DNA from 3 places in the Bradyrhizobium sp. BRP56 genome. Region 1 is predicted to be linked to each of the others. Evidence: riboswitches for the same ligand, from Rfam matches in the RefSeq annotation. Region 1 holds a riboswitch; each other region holds the start of a gene.
What was found. Region 1 has a riboswitch for cobalamin ahead of metE (5-methyltetrahydropteroyltriglutamate--homocysteine S-methyltransferase). Riboswitches for the same ligand answer to the same signal wherever they lie in the genome.
Positions count from the first base shown of each region.

Region 1 (4,832 bases):
CGTGGTGATGGATGATGGCCGGCTTTCCATAGCCGGTGGCGCAGAGTTCCTGGCCCGGAACGTCGCATCGATCTTCGACGCTCACCTTACCCGGACCGGGGCTACCCATAGTCTGGCGGTCTAAACCGACTAAGCCGAACCGAGCCGTTTCAGATCCCAACGCGACATCACTTAACTGGCCTATGCTTTGGATCGCAAGCAGTCGCCGCGATCAGGAGCACGCTGATCGGCATCCCATTTGCCGGCCCCTCTGCGTCGAGCCGCACAAGATTCCCAACAGAGGTTGGAACAAAAACTTGACTAGACCAATGACTAGCTAAAGCCAGATCAATAGCAAGCCGCAGATTGCATTGGTCACCACGATAAGATCCTTGCTGTACGCGTTATCGTATGGTCCCGTTGATCGAGTCCAACGTTTCCGGCAGAAAGGCGTACCAACGTGCGCTTGATGCCCGTCCGTGATCGGCCGGCACGACCGCCCCACATTGCTCAGCCCCGCAACGTTGCGAAAGTACTCATCAGCGACAAACCCTGGTGTAGATTTCTAATCCCAAGCTATAGGGGCCGCATACCAGGGCATGATTGAGCTACGCTGAGCTTGCGCCTTAACTGGGGTCAGATTTCGGCGGATGTCCCCGCCGTAATCGAACCATCGGCTGCCCTCCTTCCGCCGATGGAAGTCAGCACGTTGCCTAGCAGCGTCGCTCCTCCCGGACACACTTCCGCCCGGCCGCTAAAGGCGGCCGGGCCTTTTTCCCGATCACCAACGCTTTTCACGATTATCGAGCCCGCAAATCGTTGACACGCGATCGGCCTTCTCGACGAAAGACCAGGCCCAGATCAACGGTCGGCCGGAGTGGATGCAGCGCGTAGTTCGCGGGCAGCGGACACCATGTTGACCAACGCCGGGCGAACCTCCTCCCATTTGCGCGTCTTCAGGCCGCAGTCCGGATTGATCCAAAGTTGCGAATCCTGCAGCCGCTTCCGAGCCAAAGCGACGAGCTCTTTCATCTCGCCCGCCTCGGGCACGCGCGGAGAATGGATATCGTACACACCCGGCCCGATTTGATTCGGATATTTATAGCTCCGGAAAGCGTCGAGCAGCTCCATTTTCGAGCGCGAAGTCTCGATCGAGATGACATCCGCGTCCATTGCAGCAATCGCATCGATGATGTCGTTGAATTCCGAGTAGCACATGTGGGTATGGATCTGGGTTTGATCGGCGACGCCCGATGAGCAGATGCGGAAGCAATCCCCGGCCCACTCGAGATAAGCCGTCCACTCCGATCGGCGCGGCGGCAATCCTTCGCGCAGCGCAGCCTCGTCGATCTGGATCATGGCTGCACCAGCATTTTCGAGATCGCCGACTTCGTCTCGGATCGCGAGCGCAATTTGACGACAGACGTCGGCTCGGGGAATATCATCGCGAACAAACGACCAGTTCAAGATCGTCACTGGTCCGGTCAACATCGCCTTCATCGGCTTCTCGGTTAGTGATTGCGCGTACCGCCACCACCCCACGGTGATCGGTTTCGGCCGTGAAACATCGCCAAACAAGATCGGCGGCCGGACACAGCGCGAGCCATAGGATTGTACCCAGCCGTTTTTGGTAAATGCGAAGCCTGCGAGTTGTTCGCCGAAGTACTGCACCATGTCATTGCGCTCGAACTCGCCGTGCACGAGCACGTCGAGGCCGATGTCCTCCTGCCAACGTACGGCACGCGCAGTCTCCTCCTTGAGGAACTCGTCGTATTGCCCGTCGTTCATCGCGCCTCGCGCGTGTGCTGCCCGGGCATTACGGACCTCTGCAGTCTGCGGAAACGATCCGATCGTCGTGGTAGGAAACGCCGGTAGTTTGAAGCGCTTGCGTTGAATCTCGGCACGACTGGCAAATGGACTGGCGCGCCGGCGCGTGGTCTGGTTGATCGCTCTCATCCGGATGGCGACATCGGCATCTCGGATCTTTGGCGAAGTTCCACGATCGGTGGTGACGCGCTCCGACTGCGCAAGAGCGCCAGCAACATCCTGATCGCCTGCAAGAGCGCGCGCCAAGGTCGCAAGCTCGCGTATCTTCTGAACGGAGAATGCTAGCCAACCCTTGATGTCTGAAGCGAGCTCCGTCTCGAGTTCAACATCGACCGGCACGTGAAGCAGCGAACAGGATGGAGCGATTTGTATGCGATCTTTGCCCAGCTTCGCGATAGCGGGATCGAGCCGTTGGCGCAGTGCCGACAAATTCGTCCGCCACACATTGCGGCCGTCTATCGCGCCGAGTGACACCACGAGATCACTTCGCTTGGCGGTAATGATCTGGTCCAATAACGCTGGCGCCCGAACCAGGTCGACGTGCAGCCCGGCGACAGGTAGGCGCAAGGCGGTGGGAAGATTGTCGCCGAGGCCACCGAAATAGCTGGCGACCATGATCTTGATGGCCGGCCCTTCCTTGGCGAGCCGGTCATAGGCATGTAGCAAGGATTGTCTTGATTCCGCATCCAGATCAAGAACCAGGCAGGGCTCGTCGAACTGAACCCAATTTGCCCCGCGTTTGGCCAATTCCTGCAGAACCTCGATATAGACCTGTATCAGGTCATCCAGGAGTGACAGTGGCTGCAACGCAGGATCAGCACTCTTGCCTAGCTTTAGGAATGTGACCGGGCCGATCAGGACAGGGCGAGTCTGAAAGCCAAGGGCCTTGGCTTCCTCATACTCGTCGATAGGCTTGCGAGAGGACAGCCTGAAAGTCTGTCCGCGATGAAATTCCGGGACCATGTAATGGTAGTTGGTGTCGAACCACTTGGTCATCTCCTGCGCGGGTGCGCCATCGCCGCGATGTCCGTGGCCGCAACTCGCACCGCGGCCGTCGTATTGTGAACCGCGTGCCATGGCGAAATACGTCTTGAGGGAAACGGGCTCGGCTTTCGAGGCGTAGACTTCCGGGATGGCGCCGACCATGACACTGGTGTCGAGCACCTGATCGTACAGCGAGAAGTCGTTCGACGGAATGACGGTGACACCGAGGGACTTCTGGCGCGCCCAGTTCGCGGCACGTAGGCCGGCTGCGTCCTCAAGCAACTGCTGTTCGCTAATTCTCCCGGCCCAGTAGCCTTCGAGTGCGACTTTGAGCTCGCGTCTTGGACCGATGCGCGGCGTTCCGAGCGTGGCAACCGGAAGTGAGAGAAGAGACATAGCGCTAACCCCGTGTTGGGGGCAAAGGCCGGGGCGGACGCAGGCAGGAGAAGTCGCCCGAGCGACGGCTGCTTGGCGCACCACCGGGACACCCCGCCCGTGGATGAACATATTGTCGGGGCAGGTCTCCTGGCTCGCGGGTCATTGCTGCTGTCCGGCCTTCCCGAAGCCGCGCGGGCTTCAGTGACTTTGTTGGACAGTAGCTCGCCGCTCACAGTTGCGGGGGCAGCGCCGGAATTGGCACCGGCTTCCCTCTTAGCTCCGGATCAAACGGAAACCGGAGAACCTCGACGACTTGGATTATCGGCAAGAGAACTCGGCCGTCAACCTCTCAAATTGGTGCTGCGACCTCTCTTACGCGAATGCCCCTCCGAGGCCACGCTTGATCGCGACGTAGAAGCCATCTCCAGTCATAGGATATCGGAATGACCATCTCGGAGGCGCATTGGTGTCGGGCGGCGTGTCAGATCTGTGCACGAGACGAATGCGCCCAGCACGAAGAAGCTCACGGCGCCGCGCAAGACGCTTTGCGGCCCGGCTTTTGAACGATTCATCGAGCACGCTTCGACGCGCCCTTTCTTTTCCACCAATAACCATGGATCAGTGGCGAATAGGCGCAAGAGGTATTCGCTAATTCCAGCAGCGTGCTCAGCGGTGATGTGCCACCAGCCAATCCTGGTAGGCGTCACGCCGACGTTTTGGTGATACTGGCCAAAGCAAGCATATTGAATCACCACAACCAAAAGAGACCCTCGCAATGAAAATGGCTGTTTGGAGCGTCCTCGGCGTCTTTGCTGCTGCCGTCTTTACTGTCGGTCTGTTCGGCTGGATGGCAAGGCCTTTTATGAGCCGCCCCGTCAGACAGATGCTCTCGGATGTGTTGAGTAGTTCAAGCCGAAGCTAGCAGACCTGAGGCTTCCCTCTTGCCGGTCGACACGGCTGCGTGGACGCGCAGCTCCTCGAATGTTGACTGCAATGACGAGCAGGTAGACGACGGCCCCTAACGTTGCGCGAGCGGAGAATGCCACGTCTCGTACCGCCTGCTTGATCCGTGACGTTCCTTAACGTCGATTCTATATCGCTCGCCGCTGAAGGGCGGCTCCGCGTTGGTGCAGGCCGCAAAGTGCCAAGCACAACAGGCGGGGACGCCCTCGACATTCGTAGTAGCGGCAACGCCCCCGGATCACACGGATCGATGGCGGCATACCTGCTCCCAATTGTCGTCAAGACTCCGGCAGCGAGGCATTCGCCCGCTGTCGAAGATTCAATGCGTGACAAGAATCATTCACGGAAGTCGTGGCGAATAGGCTGAATGGTAACATTAGAACGTGCTGTACGTCGGCAAGTCGACAAAGACAGCACAAATCTGCCGCGAACTGCCGGTTATTGCCTGGCACGAACAATGCAAGTCCTCATCATGTCCAGGCTTCTCCTCCTGGGCAGGTTCAGCATTGCAAATTGAGGCTTTGGCTGACCACTGAAGTTAGCGGCGCGTGACATCGAGGGACGGCGCCTGCTCGCGCGGGACATCGGCAGGCGCCTGCGTCACGTTGCCGCTAACTTCTTGCGATCTGCGCATAGCACGCTGAGGAAGACGTGCCGCTTTGGATTGACGTGTGGATGATAACCAGATGAGCCGGAAGCAA
Region 1 covers NZ_JADYVV010000004.1:152,714-157,545, forward strand. Annotated here, with positions in the region: gene hemN (oxygen-independent coproporphyrinogen III oxidase) at 1-124, shown strand, start outside; gene metE (5-methyltetrahydropteroyltriglutamate--homocysteine S-methyltransferase) at 841-3,186, opposite strand; cobalamin riboswitch at 3,288-3,491, opposite strand; gene I6F38_RS05150 (hypothetical protein) at 3,597-3,929, opposite strand; gene I6F38_RS05155 (nodulate formation efficiency C protein) at 4,832-4,832, shown strand, end outside.

Region 2 (4,832 bases), on a different contig from region 1:
CATCTTCCGCCGGAAGCTCGCCGGCGCGGACGAACCAGGGCAGCACGCCAAATCCGCGCCAGACGGTGCGCTCTTCGATCAAGCGATAGCCGTCATCGAACAATGTCGGATCGCCGCGGAATTTGTTGATGACAAAGCCCTGGATCATCGCGGCATCATCAGGGTCGATCACCGTCTTGATGCCGACGAGCTGCGCGATCACGCCGCCGCGGTCGATGTCGCCGACCAGCACCACGGGCACGTTGGCCCGGCGTGCAAACCCCATATTGGCGATATCGGATTTGCGTAAGTTGACCTCGGCGGGGCTGCCGGCGCCCTCGACCAGAACGAGGTCGGCGCGCTGCTTCAGGCGCGCAAAACTCTCCAGCACCGCGCCCATCAGCGATGGTTTCATGCCGGCATATTCGCGCGCGCGTGCGGTCGCGATCCGTTTGCCGTGTACGATGATCTGGGCGCCGACATCGGTTTCGGGCTTGAGCAGCACCGGGTTCATGTCGGTGTGCGGCTCGACGCCGGCGGCGAGCGCCTGCAACGCCTGCGCGCGGCCGATCTCGCCGCCGTCGACGGTCACGGCGGCGTTGTTCGACATGTTCTGCGGCTTGAACGGCAGCACGCGCAGGCCGCGCCGTCTGGCGGCGCGGGCGAGGCCGGCGACGATGAGCGATTTGCCCACGTCCGAGCCGGCTCCCTGGATCATCAATGCGCGCGCCATCGTGATGTCCGTCAGAACTCGACGCCCGGCTGGGCCTTGATGCCGGAGCGGAACGGATGCTTCACCAGCGTCATCTCGGTGACGAGGTCGGCAATCTCGATCAGCTCCTCCTTGGCATTGCGCCCGGTGAGCACGACATGGGTCATCGGCGGCTTCGACGTGGTCAGGAACTCGACGACGTCGGCGATCGCGAGGTAATCGTAGCGTAGCGCGATGTTGATCTCGTCGAGCACGACCATGCGCAGGCTCGGGTCCGCGATCAGCTGCTTGGCCTTTTCCCAGCCGGCTTGCGCCGCCGCGATGTCGCGGGCGCGATCCTGCGTCTCCCAGGTAAAGCCTTCGCCCATGGCGTGGAATTGACAGAGATCGCCGAAATGCCCGGTGAGCAGGCGGCGCTCGCCGGTATCCCAGGCGCCCTTGATGAACTGCACCACGGCGCAGGGAAAGCCGTGCGCCACACAGCGCACGATCATGCCGAACGCGGAGGACGATTTTCCTTTGCCGGCGCCGGTATGAACGATGATCAGGCCCTTTTCACCGCTCTTGGTCGCCATGATGCGGTCGCGGGCGGCCTTCTTTTTCGCCATCTTGTCGGCATGGCGCGTATCCAGCGAAAGATCGGTGCCGACGGCGCCGTCTTCAGCGCCCTTTCCATCAGAAGTCATCACATTCCTTCGGCTTGACAAGTGCGAGGCTTGGACGAATGGTGGTCCCGCGTTGGTTCCTGTCCTACGACAGGCGAAGAGGGAATGCGATAGGGCTCCGCTAAATCGGGCCCGAAGCGCAGCCGCCCCCGCGACCGTGACCGGAGAGATGCCCAAGCCACTGATTCCATGCGGAGTCGGGAAGGTGGGCATCGAAGGGTAAAACCTGCTCCGCAAGCCGGGAGACCTGCCAACGCAGCATGTTGTGAAACCGGCGGACGGGGTGTTCCGCGACGGGGAACGAACCTGTCGAAAATCGGTTCGTGTGCCTCATCGCTTCCCGCTGTCAATCCAGGAAGGGCGATGAGCGTTACACTTCATGTCTGCATCACTTGCCGCGCCGGCCAGACGCCGGCGGAAGGTGAGCTCGCGCCCGGTGCACGCCTGCATGCCGCGCTTGTCGAGGCCGGCGTGCCCGATGACGTCAATCTGGTTCCCGTCGCATGCCTGTCGGCCTGCAGCCAGGGCTGCTCGGTCGCGCTCAGCGCGCCGGGGCGCTGGTCCTATGTCTACGGCCGACTGTCCTCTGATAATGCCGCGGATGTGATCGCCGGTGCCTCCGCCTATGCGGCGGCGCCCGACGGCATCGTGCCGTGGCGCAGCCGTCCGGAAATCTTCCGCAAGCAATCGCTCGCCCGCATTCCACCCATCGCCGTCGTGCCGGAGGCCGCAGAATGACCACGCTCGCCAAAATTCCCGTCACGGTCGTGACCGGCTTCCTCGGCTCCGGCAAGACGACGCTGATCCAGCATCTGATCCGCAATGCCAACGGCAAGAAGCTCGCGGTGCTGGTCAACGAATTCGGCAGCGAAGGCGTCGACGGCGACATCCTGAAGTCGTGCGCCGACGCCAATTGTCCGGCCGAGAACATCGTCGAGCTCGCCAATGGCTGCATCTGCTGCACCGTCGCCGACGATTTCATCCCGGCGATGGAGCAGTTGCTGGCGCGCGCCGTGAAGCCCGATCACATCGTGATCGAAACCTCCGGGCTCGCCCTGCCGAAGCCGCTGCTGAAAGCGTTCGACTGGCCGGAGATCCGTTCGCGGATCACGGTCGACGGCGTGATCGCGCTCGCCGACGCCGAGGCCGTCGCCGCCGGCCGGTTTGCGCCTGATCCGGCCGCGGTGGATGCGCAGCGCGCAGCGGACGACAATCTCGACCACGAGACGCCGCTGTCGGAAGTGTTCGAGGACCAGATCGCCTGTGCCGATATCGTGCTGCTGACAAAGGCCGATCTCGCCGGGGCGGAGGGGATCAAGACAGCGAAAGAGGTGATCGCGGCCGAGATGCCGCGCGAGGTGCCGATGTTGCCTGTCGTCGACGGCACGATCGACGCGCGCGTGATCCTCGGGCTCGGGGCGGCGGCTGAAAACGACCTCGCGGCGCGGCCGTCGCATCACGATGGCGAGGAGGAACACGAGCACGACGATTTCAATTCCGTCGTGATCGATCTTCCGGAAGTTTCGGATGTCGACGCGTTGGTCGCCTCGATCAAGGGGCTGGCGCGCGAGCAGAACGTGCTGCGCGCCAAGGGCTACATCGCGGTCGAAGGCAAGCCGATGCGGCTGTTGGTGCAATCGGTCGGCGAGCGGGTGCGGCATCAGTTCGACATGCCCTGGGGTGCCCGGGCGCGGCAGTCGAAGCTCGTCGTGATCGGCGAACATGCCGACATCGATGAAGCCGCGATCAGGGCACGGCTTGGTGTCTGATGCACGTCGTCTTCCGCGAGAGCCGCGGCCTTGAGGAGACCGCGACGCCAAGGGACCTCGGCCAGGATCCGGCCGATCTCGTGGTGTTGTCGTTTTCCGACAGCGATCTTGCTGCCTTCGCGGCCGGCTGGTGCCGCGGCCGTGCCGCGCTGCCGTCGCTGCGGCTCGCCAACCTCGGGGAGTTGCGCCATCCGCTGTCGGTGGATACCTATATCGAGCGGACGCTCTCGCACGCCCGCGGCATCCTGGTGCGGCTGATCGGCGGCGAGCCCTATTGGTCATACGGGCTGGCCGCGGTGCATCGGCTGGCGAAGGAGCGCGGCATTGCCCTGGTCGTGCTGCCGGCGGATGGCCGCGACGATCAGCGGCTCGACGAATTCTCGACCTTGCCGGTCTCGACGCTGCGCCGTCTGAAGGTACTGTGCGACAAAGGCGGCCCCGTTGCCGCGCAGGCCGTGATCGCGCAACTGGCGCTGGCGTCCGGACTTTATGCCGGACCCGTGGTCGGCGAGATCGATCTTCCCGAGATCGGCGTCTACGATTCCCGGCGCGGTGCCATCGCGGCGTTGCCGGCACCGGACGGCCGGCCGCGCGTGCTGGTGACGTTTTATCGTTCCTACCTCGCGGCCGGCGACACGGCGCCGGTCGATGCATTGATCGATGCATTGCGTGAGAGGGGCTTTGATGCCCACGGTGTCTTCGTCACCTCGCTGAAGGCGGCGGGCGTGGCCGACTGGCTGCGCGCTCAGTTCGCGCAATGCGCTCCAGCGGCCATCGTCAATGCGACCGCGTTTTCCGCGGCCGGTGACGACGGCACGACGCCGTTCGACGCTGCATCATGCCCGGTGTTCCAGGTCGCGCTGTCGACCGCGCGGCGCGAGGATTGGGCCTTGTCGCTCCGCGGGCTCTCGCCCGGCGATCTCGCGATGCATGTGGTGCTGCCGGAGGTCGACGGCCGCCTGTTGGCGGGCGTCGTCAGCTTCAAATCGCCTGGTGAGCGCGATCCCGAGCTGCAATTCGCGCATCTTGCGCATCGACCGGATGCCGAGCGCGTCGCTGCAATTGCCGCACGCGTGGCCGCCTGGCATCGGCTTGCCAGCAAGCCGGCACAGGAGAAGCGGCTTGCGCTGGTGCTCTCGAACTATCCCGGCCGTCCGCATCAGATCGCGCATGCCGTCGGCCTCGATGCGCTTGCCTCGGTCGGGGCGTTGCTGACCGATCTCGCGGCCGCCGGATTTGACCTTGAGCCGGTGGAGTCGCTGGGCGACATTCTTTTGCGCAGGAATTTGACGTGGAACGTCGCCGACTATCGCGCGGCGCTTTCCGGCCTTCCCGAGCTGCTGCAGGACGATCTCAGCCGCGCATGGGGCGCGCCGGAAGATGATCCCGATTGCCGTGACGGCGCATTTCATTTCGCGGCGATCTGCTGCGGCAAATCGGTCATTGCCGTTCAGCCGGAGCGCGGTGAGGTGGGGCAGCGCGACGCCGACTATCACGATCTCTCGCGTACGCCGCGCCATGCCTATGTCGCATTCTATCTGTGGCTCAGGCAGCAGGCCATCGATGCCGTCGTCCACATCGGCGCGCATGGCACGCTGGAATGGCTGCCCGGCAAGTCGGTTGCGCTGTCGTCCGCATGCTGGCCGGAGGCGCTGATCGGCGATCTGCCTGTTGTCTATCCCTTCATCGTCAACGATCCCGGCGAGG
Region 2 covers NZ_JADYVV010000028.1:36,241-41,072, forward strand. Annotated here, with positions in the region: gene I6F38_RS20485 (cobyric acid synthase) at 1-712, opposite strand, end outside; gene cobO (cob(I)yrinic acid a,c-diamide adenosyltransferase) at 724-1,377, opposite strand; cobalamin riboswitch at 1,414-1,626, shown strand; gene I6F38_RS20495 (DUF1636 domain-containing protein) at 1,720-2,094, shown strand; gene cobW (cobalamin biosynthesis protein CobW) at 2,091-3,125, shown strand; gene cobN (cobaltochelatase subunit CobN) at 3,125-4,832, shown strand, end outside.
Region 2: linked by a shared signal. The riboswitch ahead of I6F38_RS20495 (DUF1636 domain-containing protein) and the one ahead of metE (5-methyltetrahydropteroyltriglutamate--homocysteine S-methyltransferase) in region 1 are both predicted to bind cobalamin.

Region 3 (4,832 bases), on a different contig from region 1:
TGAACCGACGCCGCGGAGTCGGCCACCTTGACCATCACGCGTGATTGTCACGTACACAGCCGCCGGCCCGCAGCATTCAAGTCAGGTTTTTCCGCGTCCCTTTGGCTAAGGTGCGTAAAACAGTTTCCGTCCGCCCTTCCCAAAAGGACGGCTAGCGTGCAACCAATTCTTCTTAAGCCGCATTGCAGGCGGCCTTAGCGCAAACCGCGTGGACATCGGTTACGTCGCGCGCCTCGTGAAACCGGGATTGAGTTCATTTGCGCATCGGCACATCAACGGGCGCAGTTTTCTTCGATCGGTTGCCCGATACCGCGCTGCCTCTGCTCATCCCAGCCGGAGCGTTTTTGATGAACTTCGATACTGGCGGACACCTTAGGTGTGCTCAACACCTCCACTTTGGCACGTCCATCCCAAAGGCCCGCGACCATGATTTCGAGCGGCATAGATCATGTCACTTGAGGTCCGCTGCGGCCCCGCAAGCAGCGGCAGAGCCGACTTTCGCAAACGTCCGAAAATGCGGGGGCGCTCCAAAGCGCCGTTCCGTCTGGCTACGTCCGGCCGAAAGCTGCCCACACCCCGTCTTCGCCGTCCCAGCTGCCGCGGCTCGCCGCCTTGGAGTACTCGGTGGCGCGCTGCTCGAAGAAATTAGCGTGCTCGACGCCATTGAGAATCTCGACGAGCCAAGGCAGCGGATGCGCCTTGAGCTGGGTGAACCCGCCCTCCTTGGCTTCGAAGAAGCCGAAGACCGGGGCAATCCGCAACTGGGTCAGTCGCCAGTCGGCGACATAGCGGACGTAAGTGTGGATCTGCTCAGGCCTCATGCCCTCGATCTTGCCGAGGCCGAAGGCGAGGTCGACGAAATTCTCCTCCAGCTTCACCATGGTTTTGGCGACGTCGACGATATCGTCACGGACGGAGCGCGTCACCGCGCCGGTTTCTCGGTTCCATTCGTGAAACAGCTTGATAATGCCCTCACAATGCAGGCTCTCGTCGCGAACCGACCAGCTTACGATCTGTCCCATGCCGTTCATCTTGTTGTGGCGGGGGAAATTGAGCAGCATCGCGAAGCTCGCGAACAACGCCATGCCTTCGGTGAAGGCGCCGAACATCGCCAAGGTCCTGGCGACATCGGCTACTGTGTCGACGCCGAACTCGTGCATGTAGTCCGCCTTGGCACGCATCTCGGAATAGCCGCGAAATGCCTCGAACTCGGTCTTGGGCATGCCGAGCGTTTTGAGCAGCAGCGCATAGGCGTCGATGTGGACCGTCTCCATATTAGTGAAGGCCGCCATCATCATCTGGACGGTGAGCGGCTGGAAGATCGGGATGTAGCGCTTAAGATAGTTATCGCCGACTTCGATGTCCGATTGGGTGAAGAAACGGAAGATCTGAGTGAGCAGCGCGCGCTCACTGTCGGTAACGCGGTCCGATGCCCAATCCTTGAGGTCGGCACCAAGCGGCACCTCCTCGCCCATCCAATGGGTCTGCTGCTGGCGCTTCCAGAACTCGTAAGCCCAGGCGTAGCGATCGACGTCATAGCTGCCGGTCGAGTCGAGGAGGCCGACGCACCGTTTGCCGATCAGTGTGCGCGGATCGACGGATGAGAGATCGATCACTGACATGCGAGGCACTCCTCATAGTCAGTGTGCCGCTGCGGCTGCGGCGGCGCCGCGTTGTCGCCGTCAGCGATGTTGCCGGCGAACGCCGCGCGCGAGATCGATTTTGAACGGCAGTAGTAGAGGCTCTTCACCCCGCGCTTCCATGCCGTCCAATGCAGCATGTGAAGGTCCCACTTATCGACGTCGGCCGGCAGATAGAGGTTAATCGACTGGCTCTGGCAAATGAACGCGGCGCGGTCGGCGGCAAGCTCGACGATCCAGCGCTGGTCGATTTCGAAGGCGGTGCGAAAGACCGCTTTTTCGTGTTCCGACAGGGTGTCGAGATGGGCGACTGAACCCTCGTGCGCGATGATCGACTGCCAGGTCGCCGAAGTATCTGCGCCCTTGGCGGCCAGCAGCTTGGCGAGATGCGGATTACGCACCGAGATGGCACCGGACAAGGTCTTATGGGTGTAGATGTTGGCCGGGATCGGCTCGACGCAAGCGCTAGTCCCGCCGCAGATGATGCTGATCGAGGCGGTTGGCGCGATCGCGATCTTATGGCTGAAGCGCGCCATCACACCGCGTTCCAGTGCATCCGGGCACGGCCCACGCTCGCGCGCGAGCGTCACGGATGCCGCGTCGGCATCGCGACGGATTTTCCGGAACATGTTCAGATTGAACGACTTGGCCACGACACTTTCCATCGGAATGCCCTTGGCCTGCAGGAACGAATGGAAGCCCATGACGCCGAGGCCGACGGAGCGCTCACGCAAGGCGGCGTAGCGGGCACGCTTCATGCCGTCCGGCGCCACCGTGATGAAGTGGGTCAGCACGTTGTCGAGGAAGCGCATGACGTCCTCGATGAAGCCTGGCTTCTCATTCCACTGATCCCAGGTCTCGAGGTTGAGCGACGACAGGCAGCACACCGCGGTGCGCTCCTCGCCGCGATGATCGATGCCGGTCGGCAGGGTAATTTCGCTGCACAGGTTGGAGGTAGAGACCTTGAGGCCGAGCTCGCGCTGGTGCTTGGGGAGCGACCGGTTCACGGTGTCAATAAACAACAAGTAAGGCTCGCCGGTCTGCAGCCGGTTCTCCAGGATGCGTTGCCACAGTTGGCGGGCGTCGATCTCGCGGATGACATCGTTGGTCCTCGGGCTGCGCAGAGCGAACGCGGTGCCGGCGCCCACGGCACGCATGAACGCGTCGGTAACGTTGATCCCGTGGTGCAGGTTGAGACTCTTGCGGTTGAAGTCGCCGGACGCCTTGCGAATCTCGAGGAACTCCTCGATCTCGGGATGGTGGATATCGAGATAGACCGCCGCAGAGCCGCGCCGCAACGAGCCCTGGCTGATCGCCAATGTCAGGCCGTCCATGACGTGGATGAACGGGATGATACCCGAGGTAACGCCGCCCTTCACCTTCTCGCCGATCGAGCGAACGTTGCCCCAGTAGGTGCCGATGCCGCCGCCGTTAGAGGCAAGCCAGACATTCTCGTTCCAGGTGCCGACGATGCCTTCGAGCGAGTCCGACACCGAGTTAAGGAAGCATGAGATCGGCAGACCGCGCGTGGTGCCGCCGTTGGACAGCACCGGTGTGGCCGGCATGAACCACAGCCGAGACATCGCATCATAGAGACGTTGGGCATGCGCAACATCATCCGCGAAGGCGCAAGACACCCGCGCGAACATGTCCTGGAGCAATTCGCCGGCGAGCAGGTAACGGTCGGTCACCGTCAGCTTGCCGAACGGCGTCAACAGGTCGTCGCGCGTCCGATCGAGCTTGAGATCGGCCCGCCTTGGCGATGGAGCAAGGGGGCGCGGCAGCGGAGCCGGCGATGGCAAGACAAGACCCGACTCAGGCGGGGTAGGCCTTGCCTGCGCTGGGCGCGGCTGCACATGCGGCGGCTCAATGAGATGACCCTGCTGATCGAAATTGTAAGACGGCGACATCGGCAACCCCGCGATGTTGGGCGCGGGCCGGCGCGGACGACTTGCGAGGAATCCGGGCAAATGTCCCCGGCTGCAAGCGACCCACCGGGGCACCCCGCCCGAGGACTTTCATTCGGTCGCGGCAGGTCTCCTGGCTCGCGGGTCACTGCGGCCATCGGCCTTCCCGGCGCTGTGTCGCGCCAGTGACCATGATGACAACCGCTCGCCGCTTACAGTTGCGGGGGCAGCCCCGGAGTTGCCGTTTTGGCGCACCGGGTTCCCTCTTAGCTTCCACCCTACAAGGTGTGGGGAACGGAAGACCGTGACTGACTATAGATAGGTCTACGCGCCGGGATTCGTCAATTGGAGAGATCAAGATTTAGAAGGCAAAAACATACCGACCGCCCGGACCACTCTATCGCCGCTGTCACTTCTTGCTGCAGAGATGCCTTGGGCTGCCTTTCCAGTTTCCGTTAAGCTTGCGCATAGTCGAGGAAATTCTGACCCACGTGTCGCATTGATGCGATCTATGAAACCGCGCGTCAGCTGAGAGGGAATTCGGCAAGGCGCTCTCCGATCTGAATCGCAGCGCTCGCCGCGACAAATGGCATCTGGACGAATCGTTATCCATCGTCGGCGAACAACATTGGCCCTGGCGCGCCTTCGACCAGAATGGCCTTGTTTTTCGACGTCTTGATCCAGCGCCGAAGAGACTCGCGCGCTGCACAGTGGTCCTTAACTGTCAGGGCTCCAGCGCAACGTGCAAGCCCTCGTTGCTTTCAACATGAACGTAACGGGGTCCAATCGGCCGTCCCCTGCCGCTGGCGACGGTGACAACGTCTTCCAGAGGCGTGGCCCGCGCATCCGCCTCTGGGCGAGACAAGATCAGATCCGCATGCAACAGCCCTTCTGATTCGAGGCCGGTCGCATCCACGCCAAGGGCCGCCAAGCTGGCCAAACAACTTTCAAACTCTTCAGCATCGCGAAAGCGACGCTGGATAAACGTCGCGCCGGTAAGACGTTCTGTCACAAGACCACGCTTTGCAAACGCTTCGGCCAACGATTCAAATGGGAACATTCGTAGCACAAAGGAGATGATCCATGGTTGCTTCTCTGTCGCATCGAGAATCTCGCTGAACGTCTTCTCGGTAACGTAGCCGATGCATCCGGTTGACATGATAACATCCACGGAGCGGAGAATGCGCGCGCTATCCGTCGATAGCGCCTCCTTTTCAAGGTCAGCGACGATGCCCTGCTCCAAGAGGCCAACACTCTTTGCATAGCTGATCGCCTGTACCGACAC
Region 3 covers NZ_JADYVV010000023.1:71,909-76,740, reverse strand. Annotated here, with positions in the region: gene I6F38_RS18005 (hypothetical protein) at 273-443, opposite strand; gene I6F38_RS18000 (ribonucleotide-diphosphate reductase subunit beta) at 549-1,622, opposite strand; gene I6F38_RS17995 (ribonucleoside-diphosphate reductase subunit alpha) at 1,613-3,442, opposite strand; cobalamin riboswitch at 3,653-3,869, opposite strand; gene I6F38_RS17990 (hypothetical protein) at 4,272-4,832, opposite strand, start outside.
Region 3: linked by a shared signal. The riboswitch ahead of I6F38_RS17995 (ribonucleoside-diphosphate reductase subunit alpha) and the one ahead of metE (5-methyltetrahydropteroyltriglutamate--homocysteine S-methyltransferase) in region 1 are both predicted to bind cobalamin.